DNA from 2 places in the Methylophaga sp. F7 genome. Region 2 is predicted to be linked to the other one. Evidence: riboswitches for the same ligand, from Rfam matches in the RefSeq annotation. Region 2 holds a riboswitch; the other holds the start of a gene.
The links. Region 2 has a riboswitch for cobalamin ahead of AC08OG_RS09915 (TonB-dependent receptor domain-containing protein). Riboswitches for the same ligand answer to the same signal wherever they lie in the genome.
Positions count from the first base shown of each region.

Region 1: it holds a riboswitch for cobalamin, as region 2 does, so the genes downstream of both, AC08OG_RS08490 (cobaltochelatase subunit CobN) here and AC08OG_RS09915 (TonB-dependent receptor domain-containing protein) in region 2, are expected to answer to the same signal.

Region 1 covers NZ_CM166511.1:1,655,807-1,664,070, forward strand. Annotated here, with positions in the region: gene secD (protein translocase subunit SecD) at 1-115, shown strand, start outside; gene AC08OG_RS08475 (calcium/sodium antiporter) at 212-1,267, shown strand; gene AC08OG_RS08480 (M48 family metalloprotease) at 1,524-2,345, opposite strand; gene AC08OG_RS08485 (LemA family protein) at 2,348-2,926, opposite strand; cobalamin riboswitch at 3,120-3,427, shown strand; gene AC08OG_RS08490 (cobaltochelatase subunit CobN) at 3,527-7,927, shown strand; gene AC08OG_RS08495 (MotA/TolQ/ExbB proton channel family protein) at 7,927-8,264, shown strand, end outside.
Region 2 covers NZ_CM166511.1:1,961,042-1,969,305, forward strand. Annotated here, with positions in the region: gene AC08OG_RS09905 (vWA domain-containing protein) at 1-762, opposite strand, end outside; gene AC08OG_RS09910 (O-succinylhomoserine sulfhydrylase) at 850-2,034, opposite strand; gene AC08OG_RS09915 (TonB-dependent receptor domain-containing protein) at 2,233-4,113, opposite strand; cobalamin riboswitch at 4,175-4,369, opposite strand; cobalamin riboswitch at 4,449-4,651, shown strand; gene AC08OG_RS09920 (hypothetical protein) at 4,707-5,282, shown strand; gene AC08OG_RS09925 (cobyrinic acid a,c-diamide synthase CobB) at 5,282-6,574, shown strand; gene bluB (5,6-dimethylbenzimidazole synthase) at 6,571-7,233, shown strand; gene cbiB (adenosylcobinamide-phosphate synthase CbiB) at 7,230-8,138, shown strand; gene cobD (threonine-phosphate decarboxylase CobD) at 8,131-8,264, shown strand, end outside.

The sequences.
Region 1 (8,264 bases), 310 kb from region 2:
GTTTATCGCTGCACCGATTGTGTTCTGGATGGGCCAGCAGCGCTTACGCAAAGGTCTGCCACAATTACGACTTTCTGCTGAAGAAATGCAAAAGAAACTGGACGCCATTATGTAGATAAATTCAGATTTAAATTTAAACGCTAAGTAATTAATAATTAATGCTTTATGGTGAATAAGAACTCACTGTAAAGCATTTATCAAGGATAAAAAGATGACGTGGTTGATGTTGGTTGCAGGATTAATTCTACTGATTATGGGAGCTGAGTTACTGGTGAAAGGCGCCTCGCGTTTAGCGACCAGTTTCGGAATTCCCGCTTTAGTGGTTGGTTTAACGGTGGTGGCATTTGGCACCAGTGCTCCTGAAATGGCTGTCAGTGTCAAAGCGGCTTTTTCCGGGCAGGCTGAACTGGCCATCGCCAATGTGGTGGGCAGTAATATTTTCAATATTCTGTTTATTCTCGGTCTCGCGGCTTTAATCATGCCGTTGATGGTTTCACAACAATTGATCCGTCAAGACGTACCGATAATGATTGGCATCAGTTTTGTCGCATTGTGGATGATTCAGGATGGCACCATTGGCAAACTTGAAGCAGCCATTTTGTTAGGTGGTGTCATTTTATACACGGTGTTTCTGTTTTATCAGGGCAAAAAAACGGGCATTGATGCAACAGTAGAGGTTGATGCGAAACCGGTACCGACCTGGCAAAATGTATTACTAATCATCGTCGGATTAGCCTTGCTGGTTTTGGGCGCTCGCTGGTTGGTTCAAAGTGCGGTGACGATTGCCTCATCATTTGGTGTCAGTGAAGCCATTATTGGCTTAACCATTATCGCCGCTGGCACGTCGCTTCCAGAAGTCATGACCTCTGTCGTTGCGACCATCAAAGGTGAACGGGATATTGCTATTGGTAATGTGGTAGGTAGCAATATCTTTAATATTCTGGCGGTATTGGGTTTGTCGGGTTTGTTTTCCCCTACTCCATTACTGGCAAGCGAACAGCTGATGCAGATTGATGTCCCTGTTATGTTGGCTGTGGCGATTTTATGTTTACCCTTATTCTTTTTGGGAAGCACGTTAAATCGATTTGAAGGCTTCTTATTCCTGGTGTTATATGTCGCCTATGTCTGGTTTACCATTGCAATGGCCTTGTCTTTACCGTACCTACCACAACTGCAAGCCGGACTAGTCTATGGATTGGCTCCACTGGTTGGCTTTTACGTATTACTTTGCCTGGTAAACGATTTATTACGCAGACGCTATAATTAGTGTTAACCATTATCTCTCACTTCAAATAGGTATTATTTGGGGTGAGGGATAATTTTTTATTGAGCATTTTCTATTTCAGGCCAGCCGTTAATCTCCGGGTCAAACCCGGGTTCCAGCGCCTGTATTCGTTTTACCAAAGGTGGATGTGTAGACAGCATTCCAGACATTTTATTTGAAAGCTCGGCAAACAACATGTGCCTGGCCTCTTCCAGTTCATCATGTCTGACTTTATTGGCACCTTGTTGACTGAGGGCCCCTATTTTTTTAACGCGCCCGCTAACGCAATAGGATCACCGGTATAACGTGTGGCATCCGCATCAGCAAGATATTCACGTTGACGAGATATCGCTGCCTGCATGATTTTTCCCATAAAAGCCCCTAGTAATCCCAGTAGAATCAGAGCAATTCCGATTAACAGTATTTGAGCACCACCTTTTCTGCCGCGCCCACCTGAATGCATCAGAATCCGTCCGACAACATAAAGTGCCATCAAACCGTGAATCAAACCGATTACACGAAGGTTGAGCCGCATATCGAGGTTACGAATATGAGCAAATTCATGGGCGACTACTGCTGTCAGTTCATCACGATTCAATAAAGTTAATGCGCCACGAGTCACGGCAATAGCCGCATTATCGGGAGAGCTACCCGCAGCGAAAGCATTAATTCCGGGTTCGTTTTCAATGATAAAAACCTGCGGTGTCTGAATGCTGGCTCCCAGCGCCACTTCCTCAACGATGTTTTGATAACGTGTAACCAAGGGATCACCGGTTATCTCGTTAATATCAGTCGCTCCCAAAGCCTGAGCAACCTTTGCACCGTCACCGCCCATGGTGACTATTTTCCAAACAGAGGTCAGAACAATCACCATAGCAACGCCGGCAGCAACCAACCCAAATAGTTGCCAGTTAACCATTATCTGTTCAGTCTGATTAATACTGTCGCCGCTCATCCTGACAGAAGCCAGCGAGGCAATCACGGCTGCAATCAACGCCACAGAAAAAATAAACAAAGTCATCATCAATCGACTTTGTTTTCGGGCATTTGCACCCAGTTGATAGCTGCTCATTGCAGCCATTTTTAAAACTCAACCTTGGGCGCGTCTTGAATCGCTTCACGGTCATCAAACTCCAGCTCTGAGGCGCGAGTAAAGCTGAACATATTGGCTAGGATATTGGTCGGAAAAGTTTCCAGAACATTGTTATATTCAAGCACCGTATTGTTGTAGCCGCGGCGCGAAGCTGCCACTTTGTTTTCAATGCTGGTCAGCTGTTCCATCAGATCACGGAAAGCACCATCCGCTTTCAGATCCGGATAAGCTTCTGATAAAGCGAAGATGCCGCCCATTGCTTTACCTAACACACCTTCAGCCTGTCCAAGCGCCAGCATTGACTTTGCATCGCCCGAGTCGGTTTGATCACGCATTTTTTCTGCTTGATTGCGGGCTTCAATTACCCCATTAAGCGTTTCCTGTTCATGCTTGGCATAGCCTTTAACGGTGCTGACCAGCTGCGGAATCATGTCGTGACGTTGCTTAAGTGTAACGTCTATCTGTTTGAATGCATTCTGGAAGATATTGCGATGCCGAACCAATTTATTGTATTCAATAATCACATATAAAATCAGCAGGCCGACAATCCCTAGTAATATCCATTCCATATTTACTCTCCTTCTATTGAATTTAATGTCGTGATTGATTATGGATTAGTTACCCATAGTATTAAACAGCTTACTGACTATGAAAGCTAAGGGCTATTAACGTTCAGCCAAATACTATCTCAAAATCACGATCAGTCTTATTAACGTATTACTGCCAATATCGCATAGTTTGACTGATTACCATTTGTCTGTATTATCGCAGGCAGTTTCAGGTGCCTTTATTGCTACATGTGATTAAGGTTAAACGGGAAACAGGTGCGCCTCTTATTTGGCTATTCCTGTACTGCCCCCGCAACGGTAAACAGTTATTTCATTGCTCTGGTCGCTATCTGCCTGATAGATCGACAGTCACTGTACTTAACAGTATGGGAAGACGAGACATGATGCCGAGGATCTGTTTTTATCTTTCATCGCCAACATTCGTAATGGCCAGGAAAGAAAATCAGCCCCCAATATGGCTAAGCTGTAAGTCCGGAGACCGGCCCGAAGCTAACTAAGGAGTCGTGGCGGGGTGCCTGAACGTTCCGAGATTAGACCCATACTGTCCCCTGCCCGCTATTTACCTAACTGGTAGCTGCTTTTGCTACGGCAGGATGTCTGATGTCTTATATTGTTAAATATCGCTTGTGTTTTCACCGACCCATTTTTCTATTTGCCCTGTTGTTTTCTCTGATAACTTCAAGTGCGTATGCCAGTGAGCATCATGTAATGGTTATTGTGTCAGATCGCTCTGCCCCGACTTTGGTCTCTGGAGCACATCAATTATTACAACAACAGCCTGATGCAGACATTCAAATCCGCACGGTCAGTCAGCTTAATGCTTTGACTGATGCTGACTTACAGCAATTAATTGATAACAGTGCAAGCATATTAGTGGTTGGTGTATTTGGCGATCCTGTGGAACGATTACTCGTTCGGCAATATAACAATGATCAAAAACGCTATGTTTTACATAGTGACCAGCGGCTTATCGAATTAAATAGCGATCCGGTTACACAATCTATTCCTAATCATATCTTGAGTGATAAAGCCTCATTAAGCACAACAACTCTGTTAGAGGCCAAACAGGTTCAATATCCCGAGTATGCTAACTGGTTACAGGCTCGTGCTTACTGGGTTAACCGTTCGACAGAGAATTCACGCAGTCTGCTGGACATGTTGCTCACAGAAGGCAGTAAAAAAGCCGAATTACAACCTGTTGGGGCTTTACGCTTTGCTTTGCATAAAGACGATAAAACTCAATGGTTAAGCCCAACTGAACTAGCCAAACAACTTGATACAACAAATCCTGTTGTCTGGTTGGTCGATCATGATACCGGCGATTTAACAGGTGAATGGAAACTGCATCAGCAGTATTGTCAGGCGCTGAACAGTCAATGTGTTTCCGTATTGGCCGCCTGGGGCGAACCCAGTGTTGAGGCTATTGAGACGATCAAAAAGGTGATGAACAAATCTTTGCCAAACACACCATGGGGAATCGTTTCTTTTCAGGACTTTGTGATTGGTGGTGGTGATGGTCGTGAGCAGGTTGAACAATTATTTACTGAGCTTAATGTTCCGGTTTTAAAAGGTATTCGTCTTAATAAATTAAGTGAGGCGGATTATGCCTTATCTTCACAGGGTATTCCTCGCGATTCGATTCATTATCGGATTGCCATGCCGGAGTTGCAAGGTGTCAGTCAGCCACAGATTCTGGCATTGACCGAGCCTGCAAAGATGGACCCACAAACCGGGGCCCAGCTGACGCAAAGTCTACCAATTAAAGAACATATAAACCGTCAGGCACTGCGCATGCAAGGCTGGCTGGCTCTACAACAAAAAGACAATGCCGATAAGCGTGTCGCCATTGTGTATTACAACCATCCCCCCGGTAGACATAATATCGGTGCTGATAATCTGAATGTGCCTGAAAGTCTGCTGGAAATATTGAATAGCCTGAAAAATGCAGGTTATCAGACTGGTGAGCTGCCAAAAGATGCGGAATCTTTGCTGGATATGCTGCAACTTAAAGGGGTGAATTTACCTGAAGACGCACAAGCATTATCAGCGATGTCCAAGGTCGCCAACACCATGACAGCGGATGAATATCAACGCTGGTTCAAACAGTTACCGGCAACTGTTCAGGCTGAAATGATTGATGGTCCTTTGGCAGCATTACAGCAGCGGATGCGTGATGCTATTGAGCAGGCACTGGCATTGGACAGTGTGACAACTCGCCAATCTCAACTCAATTTGCTAACGGCATTTATGCAGCAAACATCCACGGATCTGCATCATGCACTGGATGGTTTACGTCATCCCGGCCGCAGTCGAGCATTGGATTTATTAAATCAGCTGGAACAGGATTATCAGCAGATCATCGATGCAGCTGCTCAAGGCCATCAGCCCGACTGGCAGCATAGCGAATCCTTACATGATGCATTATTGGAAATGCAGATTGAAGGTATTCGCGGTTGGGGTGAAGTACCCGGCAAAGTGATGGTCTGGGATAATCGATTACTGATTCCCGGCGTGCAATTTGGCAATGTGTTTATCGGCCCGCAACCACCGCGTGGTTGGGAAATCCATGAAGAATTGTTGCATGCCAATATGTCTTTCCCTCCGCCACATCAATATCTGGCGTTTTATCACTATATTCAGTCGCAATTTAACGCTGATGCTATGGTGCATGTTGGTCGACATTCAACCTATGAGTTTTTACCCAAACGCAGTGTAGGTTTGGGTGAAGATGATTACCCCGCTATTATTGCCGGTGAGGTTCCGGGTCTTTATCCATATATAGTCGATGGCGTCGGTGAAGGCATACAGGCCAAACGCCGTGGACAGGCAGTTATCATCGATCATTTGACTCCCCCGCTCGCCGTCACTGAACTTTATGACGATCTGCTACAACTACGTCAGTTGATTGAAAGCGCCGAAGCTGCTTCAGATAAAGCCACACGGGATCGGGCTATTCGCAGCCTGCGTGAACAAATCGAAACTATGGGTCTGCGTAATGAATTGATCGCCAGCATGGATGAAGAGCTGCAAGTGCGTGGTGCCGGTTTCGATGAAATTGATGATGATTTTCTACTGCATGAAGTCGGTCATTATCTGACAAATTTTCAAGAGACCTTTATGCCACTGGGTCTGCATGTATTTGGCCGGGATTGGTCCGCGGATGGACTCGATACCATGATGAACTCAATTCTGGACAACACCGATTCCAGCGAGGCTCAACGTCAAGCTATCTATCAAAAATTGCAAATGTCTCCAGCGGCTGAGATTGAAGCGCTTTTGAATGGTTTGAATGGTCGTTTTATCTCTCCGGGGAAAGGCAATGATCCCATTCGCACGCCGGATGCTCTGCCCACTGGCCGTAATTTTTATGCGTTGGATGGCAGCCTGCTGCCAACCCGTGTGGGTTTTGATATCGGTCAACAACTGGCCGCACCGGTCTTGGCCGGCGAAAAGGGCAATATTGAAGGTCATGAAGTAGGCGATCGCAATAAACAAGGGGTGATTTTATGGGCCTCTGATTCAGTGCGGGATGAAGGTGCCATGATTGCGTTTGGTATGAAGCTGCTGGGTGTCCGCCCGATATGGAATAGCCGTGGCATTATCAAAGGTCTCGAACGTCTGCCATTAAATGAGGAACAACCACAGCGGCTGGATGTGTTGTTTACCACTTCAGGTTTATTCCGGGATTTATATGGCGAACATCTGGTATTGCTGGATAAAGCCAGCTTATTGGCCTTGGATGCCAGTCGAGATCTGATTATCCGTGATTATCCTGCTTTGGCTGTCGCCCTTAACGCTGCTTTGGAAGCTTTAGGTGAATGGCAACAAGGCGGCGATGAAGCGTTGGATAAAAACTTGGTGGCCACCAATTGGGTAAATGAGGCCATACAACGGCTGGCCCAACAACCGGATATCGATCCGGCACAATTAGGTCGTGAAACAAGCCTTCGTGTATTTGGTATTGCCCCGGGGGCTTATGGTGCTGGCATTAATCGTCTGGTTGAACGTTCAGCTGCCTGGGAAGATCGCAGTGAACTGGCTGACGTATTTATCAAACGTATGGCACATGCTTATGGCAGTGGTTTGCAGGGTGAATCGCAACCGGACTTGTTCAAACAGCAACTTGCCGGAGTGTCACAAACCTTTTTGGGTCGTGCCAGTAATCTGTATGGCCTGATGGATAACAATGATGCATTTGATTATCTGGGTGGTTTTAATCTGGCGGTGGAAACAGTTAGTGGTCAGCAACCAGGCAGCGCGGTGATTAATCACAGTAACAACGATAATCTGCGAATCGATGACTTGCCACAAGTCCTGCTGGGAGAGCTGCGTGCCCGTTATCTGAATCCACAATGGATTAAGCCGTTAATGAATGAAGGTTATGCCGGTGCGCGCACCATGGGCAGTGAATTTATCGAATATCTTTGGGGGTGGCAGGTGACCAGTCCGGAAATCATTACTGACCATGTGTGGGAAGAGGTAAAAGCCGTTTATGTTGATGACAGCCTGCAATTAGGATTGGATGAGTTTTTAAGTGATAGTCATCAACAACATGTGCAAACCAATATCCTGGCAGTGATGCTGGTCGCCATAGATAAAGAATTCTGGGATGCTGATTTGAATACTCAAAAACAATTGGCCGAGCAGTTTGCTGCCAATATTATTGAAAAAGGCATTCCCGGAAGTGGTCATACCCATGCGAATCATCCAATGTATGATTTTGTGAAATCACATCTCGATGCGGATCAGGCTAAAGCTTTGGAAGCCGTATTGGCACGAAGCCGAATACAGACTTCAGAAACAGCCTCCCCTCCAACTCATATACAGGAATTACAATTGAATCAGCAGGATAGCCAGCAAATCGAGAATAGCAATCAAGCTGCTGAGGACACTACAGAAACCAGCTCCACCGATAGCAAAATGCTTTGGCTGTGGACGTTGCTGGCATTATCAGTAATCGTTGCCGCAGGATTATGGCGCGGTCGTAAAGGAGCTATGTAATGTATCCACATTTTTCACTGGAATTAATGCACCAGCTGACCGGACTGTTATTAACCCCGGTCGTCTGGGCGTTATTGTTTTTTGTCGGTTTGGCCGTATATGAAACCGGTATTGCCATTGGCGAGCGCTTCTGGGGAATCGCCCGTTTATCACAGCATTCTGATAGCCAAGCATTGATTGCTCTGGGCAAACGCCGAATTGAACGGGCCGATTTTATTACCAGACTGGCACCCATGCTCGGGTTGATGGGCACCTTGATTCCCTTGGGCCCAGGCCTCGCCGCATTAGGCGAAGGACAACTAAAAATTCTGACTACGGCGATGACAGTGGCGTTTGA
Region 2 (8,264 bases):
CACCAATATCGTCATTTCATTGACACTGGTATCAATGGTAAATCGATTATCCACAAGTGGAACCGAGTCACGTTGAGTGGCTTGTTCAAACAAATGCAGAAAAACACGTTCCAACTCATCCGCATTATCCACCTGGTGATACCAGCCATCTGTAGCCAGTGATAGTTGTTTAAGCAGTTCGTGATCAGCATCTTCGGACAAAGCAATCGTGTGTATTCGAAAGCCTTTTTGTTTTATTTGTGGCAACAACTTGTTGATGATGTTTTGGCGTGATTGATCGCTGGATGCTTTTCCCTGATGCAAATCAACCAGACCATCTGATAACAGGATAATGCTGCGTTGCTTGGCTGGATCAGAAACTTTGACATTCGCTGTGGCTTTTTGCAGCGCCTGCCCAATATCAGTAAATAAACCATGAGAGTGAATTTCGGAGGATTTTTGCTGAACGCGTTCTCGCCAAGTATCATCAGCTTTTTGTAATGGCACCAGCATGTTTACGTAGCGGGCAAAGGTCCAGACACCACTTTCAGCATCACCCGGCATCAACCCACCTAATAATCTCAGGCCCGGCGATCGTAGATTCTGGGGGTCATTTTGTTTCATGCTGCCAGAGACATCAATAATGATGCGTACATCAGCGTTTGGGTTAGTATCCGCGATTCCGGGTAACGCAAACCAAATGAGCGGCAGTACCAGTACTAGCTTCAATATTCTCTGCATAAAAACAACCTGTTTGACTTGAAAAGCGGCAGAAAATGTCATTACTGACGATTTCCTGACGCGAATTGTTTTATTTCAGACTCAATATGCAGGTTTTATGCCGATAGTTCAGTTATTTACTTGTCAGGCTTAAAGCAGATCCAAACCGCGCTGTATATCCTGTTGAATATCCTCAACATTTTCCAAGCCTACCGATAAACGTATCATGCCATCACTGATACCTGATTCAGCTCGCGCCTCAACTGACACTCGACCATGCGTTGTTGTGGCCGGATGGGTGATAGTGGTTTTGGTATCCCCCAAATTGGCCGTTATCGAAATAAACTGTGTGGCATTAATCAATTTCCAGGCAGCTTCCTGTCCACCTTCGAGTTCAAACGCAATAATGCCACCAAAATCAGATTGTTGCTGTTTTGCCAATTGATGTCCTGGATGTGACTCGAGCCCCGCATAAAATACCTGGGTAACCTGTTTCTGCTGCTGCAGCCAATGTGCCAGCTGATTGGCATTGGCTGAATGCGCTTTCATGCGTAAATCCAGTGTTTCCAAACCTTTCAGAAAAGTCCATGCATTAAACGCACTCATGGTTGGACCAGCTGACCGAAGGAAGCCGTATACCTCTTCTCCAACCCGTTGTGCATCGCCGACCACCGCACCACCCACACACCGTCCTTGCCCATCTATATATTTGGTCGCAGAATGAATGATGATATCGGCACCGAGTAATAAAGGTTGCTGTAACGCCGGTGTACAAAAGCAATTATCAACAATTAACAGGCAGCCATGTTGCTTAGCCAAAGCCGATAATGCAGCTAAATCAGCAATTTCATTGAGTGGGTTGGAAGGCGTTTCCAGAAATAATGCTTTGGTATTGGGCTTGATCGCCGCTTCCCAGGCTGCCAGATCGGTTAACGGTACATAGTCTGTCTGCAAGCCGAATTTGCTCAGATATTTATCAAACAAAACCCGTGTCGTACCAAACACACTACGTGAAGAAACAATATGATCTCCGGCAGCGCATAAGCCCATAAAAGTAGCAAGAATAGCGGACATGCCCGAAGCTGTTGCCACGCAGGACTCACCCTGTTCCAATGACGCCAGGCGTTGTTCAAAAGTACGCACGGTTGGATTGGTAAAACGCGAATAGATATTGCCAGGTTCATCACCGCCAAACCTTGCTGCTGCCTGTTCTGCACTATCAAACACAAAACTGGAAGTTGGGAAAATCGGTTCTGAATGTTCGCCTTCGGGCGTTCTTACCTGTCCGGCACGTACTGCACGGGTGGCAAAACCTTTGTCTTTAAGATCGGTCATGACAACTCTGAAATAGCTGGAAAATCCTGCCATTCTAAAAGATAAGCCTTATTGCTGACCAGCTTTATCCATAAAGCATTTTAAATGCTATATCAAAGAATAGAAAACACATATCCAACAGCTTGCTTACTCTGGAATGAAGTATGACTTAAGAATAACGCTCAGCCAGTGGTGGCCGAGCGTTATTAAATTGATAAATTAGGGTTGATAATGGACAGATAACATAACTGTTCTGCCCAAGCTGTAATATCTATCAACAGTCTGATAGTCCTTATCCAGCATATTTTGTCCGGTCAAACGAATGGTCCAATCAGAATCAATATTATATGCAGCCCTGAGATCCAGTAATCCAAAGCCGCTAAGTTTAACGTCATTATCTGCATCACTATAACTTTCGCCTCTTAACCTCCAGCTTGCTCCTGTAGACCACTTACTCCATTGACGATCAGCATGGAAATTGGCTAAACGTTTTGCCCTTCTTGCCAGAACATTATCCGTTTCTTCATTTTCAGGATTTAAGAATGACGCATCTGCACTCAAATCCCAATTAAATAATGAAGTATGCAGTTCGAATTCAATCCCTTTAATTTTCGCTTCATTAACGTTATATGGGCCAAAAATGTCAGTAACAGGATCAGTAGTATTTGCAATCAAATCATGTACTTTATTTTGATAGGCATTTACAGCCCAACGTCCCCATGTGGTAGTTCCATCCAAGCCGACACCATATGAAGTTGATTTTTCAGATTTAAGATCAGGGTTACCAAATCCTGGAAAATATAAGCTATTAAAACTCGGTGCTTTAAAACCAGTTCCAGCGTTTAGTGAAAATCTTAAGTCATCACTAAGCCAGTATCCATAATCTGCTGTACCAGTTGTTCGATTACCGAAACTTTCGTTATCGTCATAACGAGCACTGAGTAGCCACTCATTTTTGTTAACCTTGGCCTGCCAACTTGCAAATATAGCTTTATTTTCTCTGGAATCTTCAGCGTAATCAGTGCTACTTTCAACACGGTCATGATCATAATCAAAGCCAAGATTGACTCGGTGATTTTCGTTAAGTGTTAACGTATTAACCCAACTGGCCTCTCTATGGCGCGTATTAAATTTAGAGTCATTCTCACTCTGTTGAACTATTTGGGAAAGATCTCGACTTTCAGCAAGTTCAAAACTCATCGTCCAAAGTTCATTGAGTTTATACCTAGTGTTAACACCCATCACTTGTTGAATCACATTTTGATAAATAGGCTCCTGTTTTGTCTTAGTACCAAAGACAAATCGGCCGTTATCATATTCGTTATATGCTTCTGCTCTTAAAAAGTTCGCCCCGACATACCAGTCATTGCTTATTTGGTGAGCAACATTGAAGGAAAGACTACTATTACGATAACCATCATGATCAGGCGTAGCATATGTTCTAACTGGATCATCTAAAGTGTCCTGAGCATCTATCCCGTTACTTGTTAAATAACTATAACCCACGTTATAGCGGGTTTTTTCATTTCCGCCACTAATACCTGCTGTCGCTTTTTGAGTATTTTTTGTACCAGTAGCTAATGAAAAATAAGGTTTTGTTTCACCAGACTTGCCTTGCTTGGTAAAAATTTGAACCACGCCACCAATAGCATCTGAACCGTAAAGCCCAGCTCTAGAACCTCGAACGATCTCAACTCGATCAATTTGCTCAACAGGAAAATCTTGTAATGCTGTCCCCCCCGATGTAGCGGACTGCCATTTTATACCATCGACTAAAACAAGAACGTGATCGCTATTGTTGCCACGTATAAAAATACTGCTTGCTTTTCCATAACCACCATTTTGTGTCATATCCACACCGGGAAATCGTGAAAGCAAAGTTGCTAGATCATTAATCTGCAAACGATCAATATCCGCACGGGTAATAACCGTATTTGGTGCCAACGCATTTTCGGTAGGCATCCGGTTAGCGGTAATCGTCATTGCATCAAGGGATTCCTGTTCAGCCAGAGCCGTAACAGAGAAGGTGGAAGTAGCCAGTGCCGCCAAAGTCAGTCGTGCACAGACACGCAAAGGCATGGCCTTTGTTGAAGGTTTCATATTTTCTCCTAGGGATACGCTCACCCGCGATCCGGATTAATAAAGTCACACAACACACGTTGGTTGTGATGAACTTCAGGCCGGTCTCCGGACTCACGTTGTGGCTTGCGCCAGTACACCCGCCTTCCCACGATTAATCGCAGTGGCTGATTGGATGCATTTTCAACGTTTACCGTTGCGGGGGCAGTGTTGGTTTTTCACCAACTTCCCGTTTAACTCTGATGGATATCAAAGCACCTGAAGAGGCGCGCATCTTAAATCTCCCATGGCTTATCGTCAAACCTGATAAGGACAATTAATGATTTCCAAATTGACAATATAGCTTGCTAATCCTTATTCTGTCGGCAGTTTCAGGTGTCACGAAAGTGATGAAACGGGAAGTCGGTGCAGCCAAACAATGGATAAACCCGACACTGCCCCCGCAACGGTAAATGAGTTCAGGTTGAACGTTACGCCACTGTATCTATTACGGGAAGGTGTTCAACCGGTGACAGCACTGCTCATGAGTCCGGAGACCGGCCTGAAATATCCTGGTCTGTTGACCGAAAATGCTATTAACCAAGTTGTGCGGGTGAGCACATCGGAGAATCTCAATGTCGTTATTGTCTCAACGTCAGCAACTGATCGTGGCTGCGCTTCTTGTCTTATTAATGGTGATGACTCGTGGTCATCATTTCGCCGATATCAACGTTTTACCCAGCGCCTCCTGGGCAGTATTTATGCTCGCCGGATTTTATCTGGCCTCAAAATTGTGGTTTCCGGCTTTTTTAGGTCTGGCTGTTGTGCTGGATTTGATGTCGGTATACATAGGCGGCGCCAGTAATTTCTGTGTTTCGCCATCTTATGGCTTTTTACTGCCTGCATATGGAAGTTTGTGGCTGGCAGGTCGCTGGTTTCAATCCAAATACCAATTTAACTGGACTGCTCTGTTTACACTGGCGATGACGCTGGTGACGGTTACCGCAGTTGCCGGCCTGTTCAGTGGCGGTGGTTTTTACTGGTTTTCAGGTCGTTATGTCGATCCAACCATGGCTGAGTATCTGACCCGGTTTGTCCAGTCCTATCCTGGCAAACTGAGTAAATTAAGCTTTTATATTGCTGCTGCCGCGGTGATTCATATCAGCTTCCGTTTTGCGAATTTGAGCCAGCGCAGTAATCAGCTACGTTAATGTCACAGCAGCCGCAAACCTGCGCTGCGCTGATTATTGCTGCCCCCGCCTCAGGTCAAGGTAAAACAACCGTTACCGCGACCTTGGCGTGGCATTATCGACGTCAGGGTAAACAGGTCCGAATTTTCAAAGTGGGTCCAGACTTTCTGGACCCAATGATCCTGTCATTTGCCTCCGGCCATCCGGTTTATCAAGTTGATTTATGGATGGTCGGTGAAACTCACTCCAGACAATTGATTGCCGACGCCGCCAAACAGGCAGATATCATTCTGATTGAAGGCGTGATGGGTTTGTTTGATGGTACGCCTTCCACAGCTGATTTAGCTGCCATTATAGGAATCCCGGTGTTAGCGGTCATTGATGCCAGTGCCATGGCACAAACATTTGCCGCTTTAGCATTCGGCTTAGCCAACTTTCGTCAGGATGTGACGTTGGCTGGTGTTCTGGCCAATCGTGTGGGCAGTGCCAGACATGCTGAAATGCTGACGTCCGCTTTACCTAACGATTTACCTTGTCTTGCTAATATGCCTCGTCAAATTGAAAGTCTGCCCAGCCGTTATCTGGGTTTGGTTCAGGCTGATGAACTCACGGATTTGACTGAGCGTCTGGACCGACTGGCAGATAGCCTGCAGCTGAATCCCGAATTTGTTTTACCGCAAATCAAAATCAACAATCAGCCTTTTGAAGCTTTACCCGCATTATTAAAAGATCTTCGCATCGGGGTGGCTAAGGATGCAGCGTTTGCCTTTGTTTATCAGGCAAATCTGGATTGTTTAACCGCTATGGGTGCTGAGCTGATATTTTTTTCCCCGTTAACGGATACAACGCTTCCTGAGGTAGATAGCCTTTATCTCCCTGGTGGCTATCCTGAACTGCATCTGGAAACACTCAGCCAAAATATGTCGATGCGTCAGGCGATATGTGAATACATTAATGCCAATAAACAAGTTGTGGCTGAATGTGGTGGCATGCTGTATTTGTGCCGCACATTAACCGATAAGCATGGCCAACAAGCTGAAATGTGTGGCGTGCTGGCCGCTGATGCCAAATTACAAGCCAGACTGACAGCCTTGGCATTGCAACAAGTTACTCATGATAATTACACTTTACGTGGTCATACCTACCACCATTCCTTGTTGGAAAATCAACCCATAGCTATCCTCTATGCTGAATGCCCAAACGGCAATAAAGTCAGTGAAGCCGTGTTTCAGCAACAACGCCTGACAGCCAGCTATATCCACTTTTATTTTCCGTCAGCCCCTGAACTCATTGCCCGCTGGTTTACCCCATGAGTCAGGATAAATACCGCTTTAATCACCAGGATCGTGAGGCTGTATATCGCGCTATTGGTGAGCGTCGTGATATGCGGCATTTTATTGCTGATCCAATCGATCAGGATATTCTGCAGCGATTATTTCAAGCAGCCTGGCAGGCTCCCAGCGTAGGACTGATGCAACCTTGGCGGATGATTCGGATTACCGATACCGGCATCCGCAATGCTATTCATCAAATCGTTGAAAATGAAAGAGTGCTGACTGCCAAGGCGTTGGGTGAGCGTGAAACAGAATTTCTGCAGCTGAAAGTTGAAGGCATCAAGGATTGCGCTGAAGTGTTGGTTGTCTCGTTGATGGATAAACGTGAGTCGCATATTTTTGGTCGCCGCACCCTGCCGGAAATGGATCTGGCATCGGTCTCATGTGCCATTCAGAATATGTGGCTGGCTGCCCGTGCCGAAGGATTGGGCATGGGCTGGGTCTCCTTATTTGATCCCCAAAAATTAGCCGATTTATTGGGGATTCCTAATGGGGCCTGCCCGGTGGCGATTCTGTGTCTGGGTCATGTTGATGATTTTTACCAACAGCCCATGCTGGAGCAGGAAAACTGGCGACAACGTCAGCCTCTGGATGAACTTATCTTTGAAAACCGCTGGGAAAACAATACTAAGTCATGACCTTTATTATCATGCTCAGCGCTTTGATCATTGACTGGTTTGTCGGTGAACCGAAACGGTTGCATCCTCTGGTTGGTTTTGGCGCTTTGGCTAATAACACCGAAGCGCATCTTAATCACGCCAAGCAACAACGATTTGTTCAGTTTTTTGCTGGCATGCTGGCATTAATCATTTGTATTGTGCCAATTACATTTATTACTTATTTGATTAGCCAGATTCCGTTCTGGGGCGCCCTGTTTTCCGTTGTGCTATTAACGCTCTGCCTGGGTCATCGCAGTCTTTTTGATCATGCCCGACCTATTCTGCAGGCCATGCAACAAGGCGATCTCGAACACGCCAGAACATTGACCAGCCGCATTGTCAGTCGGGATAAAGATCATATTGATGTGAACAAAGCGACGATTGAATCAGTGCTGGAAAATGGTAACGATGCTGTTTTTGGCACACTTTTCTGGTTTATTATCGGTGGTGCTGCCGGCGTGGTTGCCTACCGTCTGGTGAATACGCTGGATGCCATGTGGGGCTATCGAACTCAACGCTTTTTCTATTTTGGCAAAACGGCAGCTCGATTGGATGATTTATTAAACTTTGTGCCCGCCCGACTGACCGCTTTAAGTTATGCCCTGCTTGGCAATACGCGAAAGGCATTGAGTTGCTGGCATCAGCAAGCACCATTATGGGACAGCCCAAATGCCGGTCCGGTAATGGCCAGTGGTGCAGGGGCTTTGGATGTTCAACTCGGTGGGGCTGCCTGCTATCACGGTGAATGGCATCAACGTCCCCTGCTAGGCACGTCAAATATTGCTAAAGCAAACGATATTGGGCGTGCTCTAAGATTAGTGTCTAACAGTGTGCTGTTATGGCTTTCCGTTATAGGGATTATTACGGGGATCATTTATGCTTAATCACGGCGGTAGAATTCACGCTTATGCCAAACAATACGGTATCGGTCTAAAGGATTGGCTGGATTTGTCTACTGGTATAAACCCAAATGGCTGGCCCGTTCCAGAACAGATCCCGGCAGAACTTTG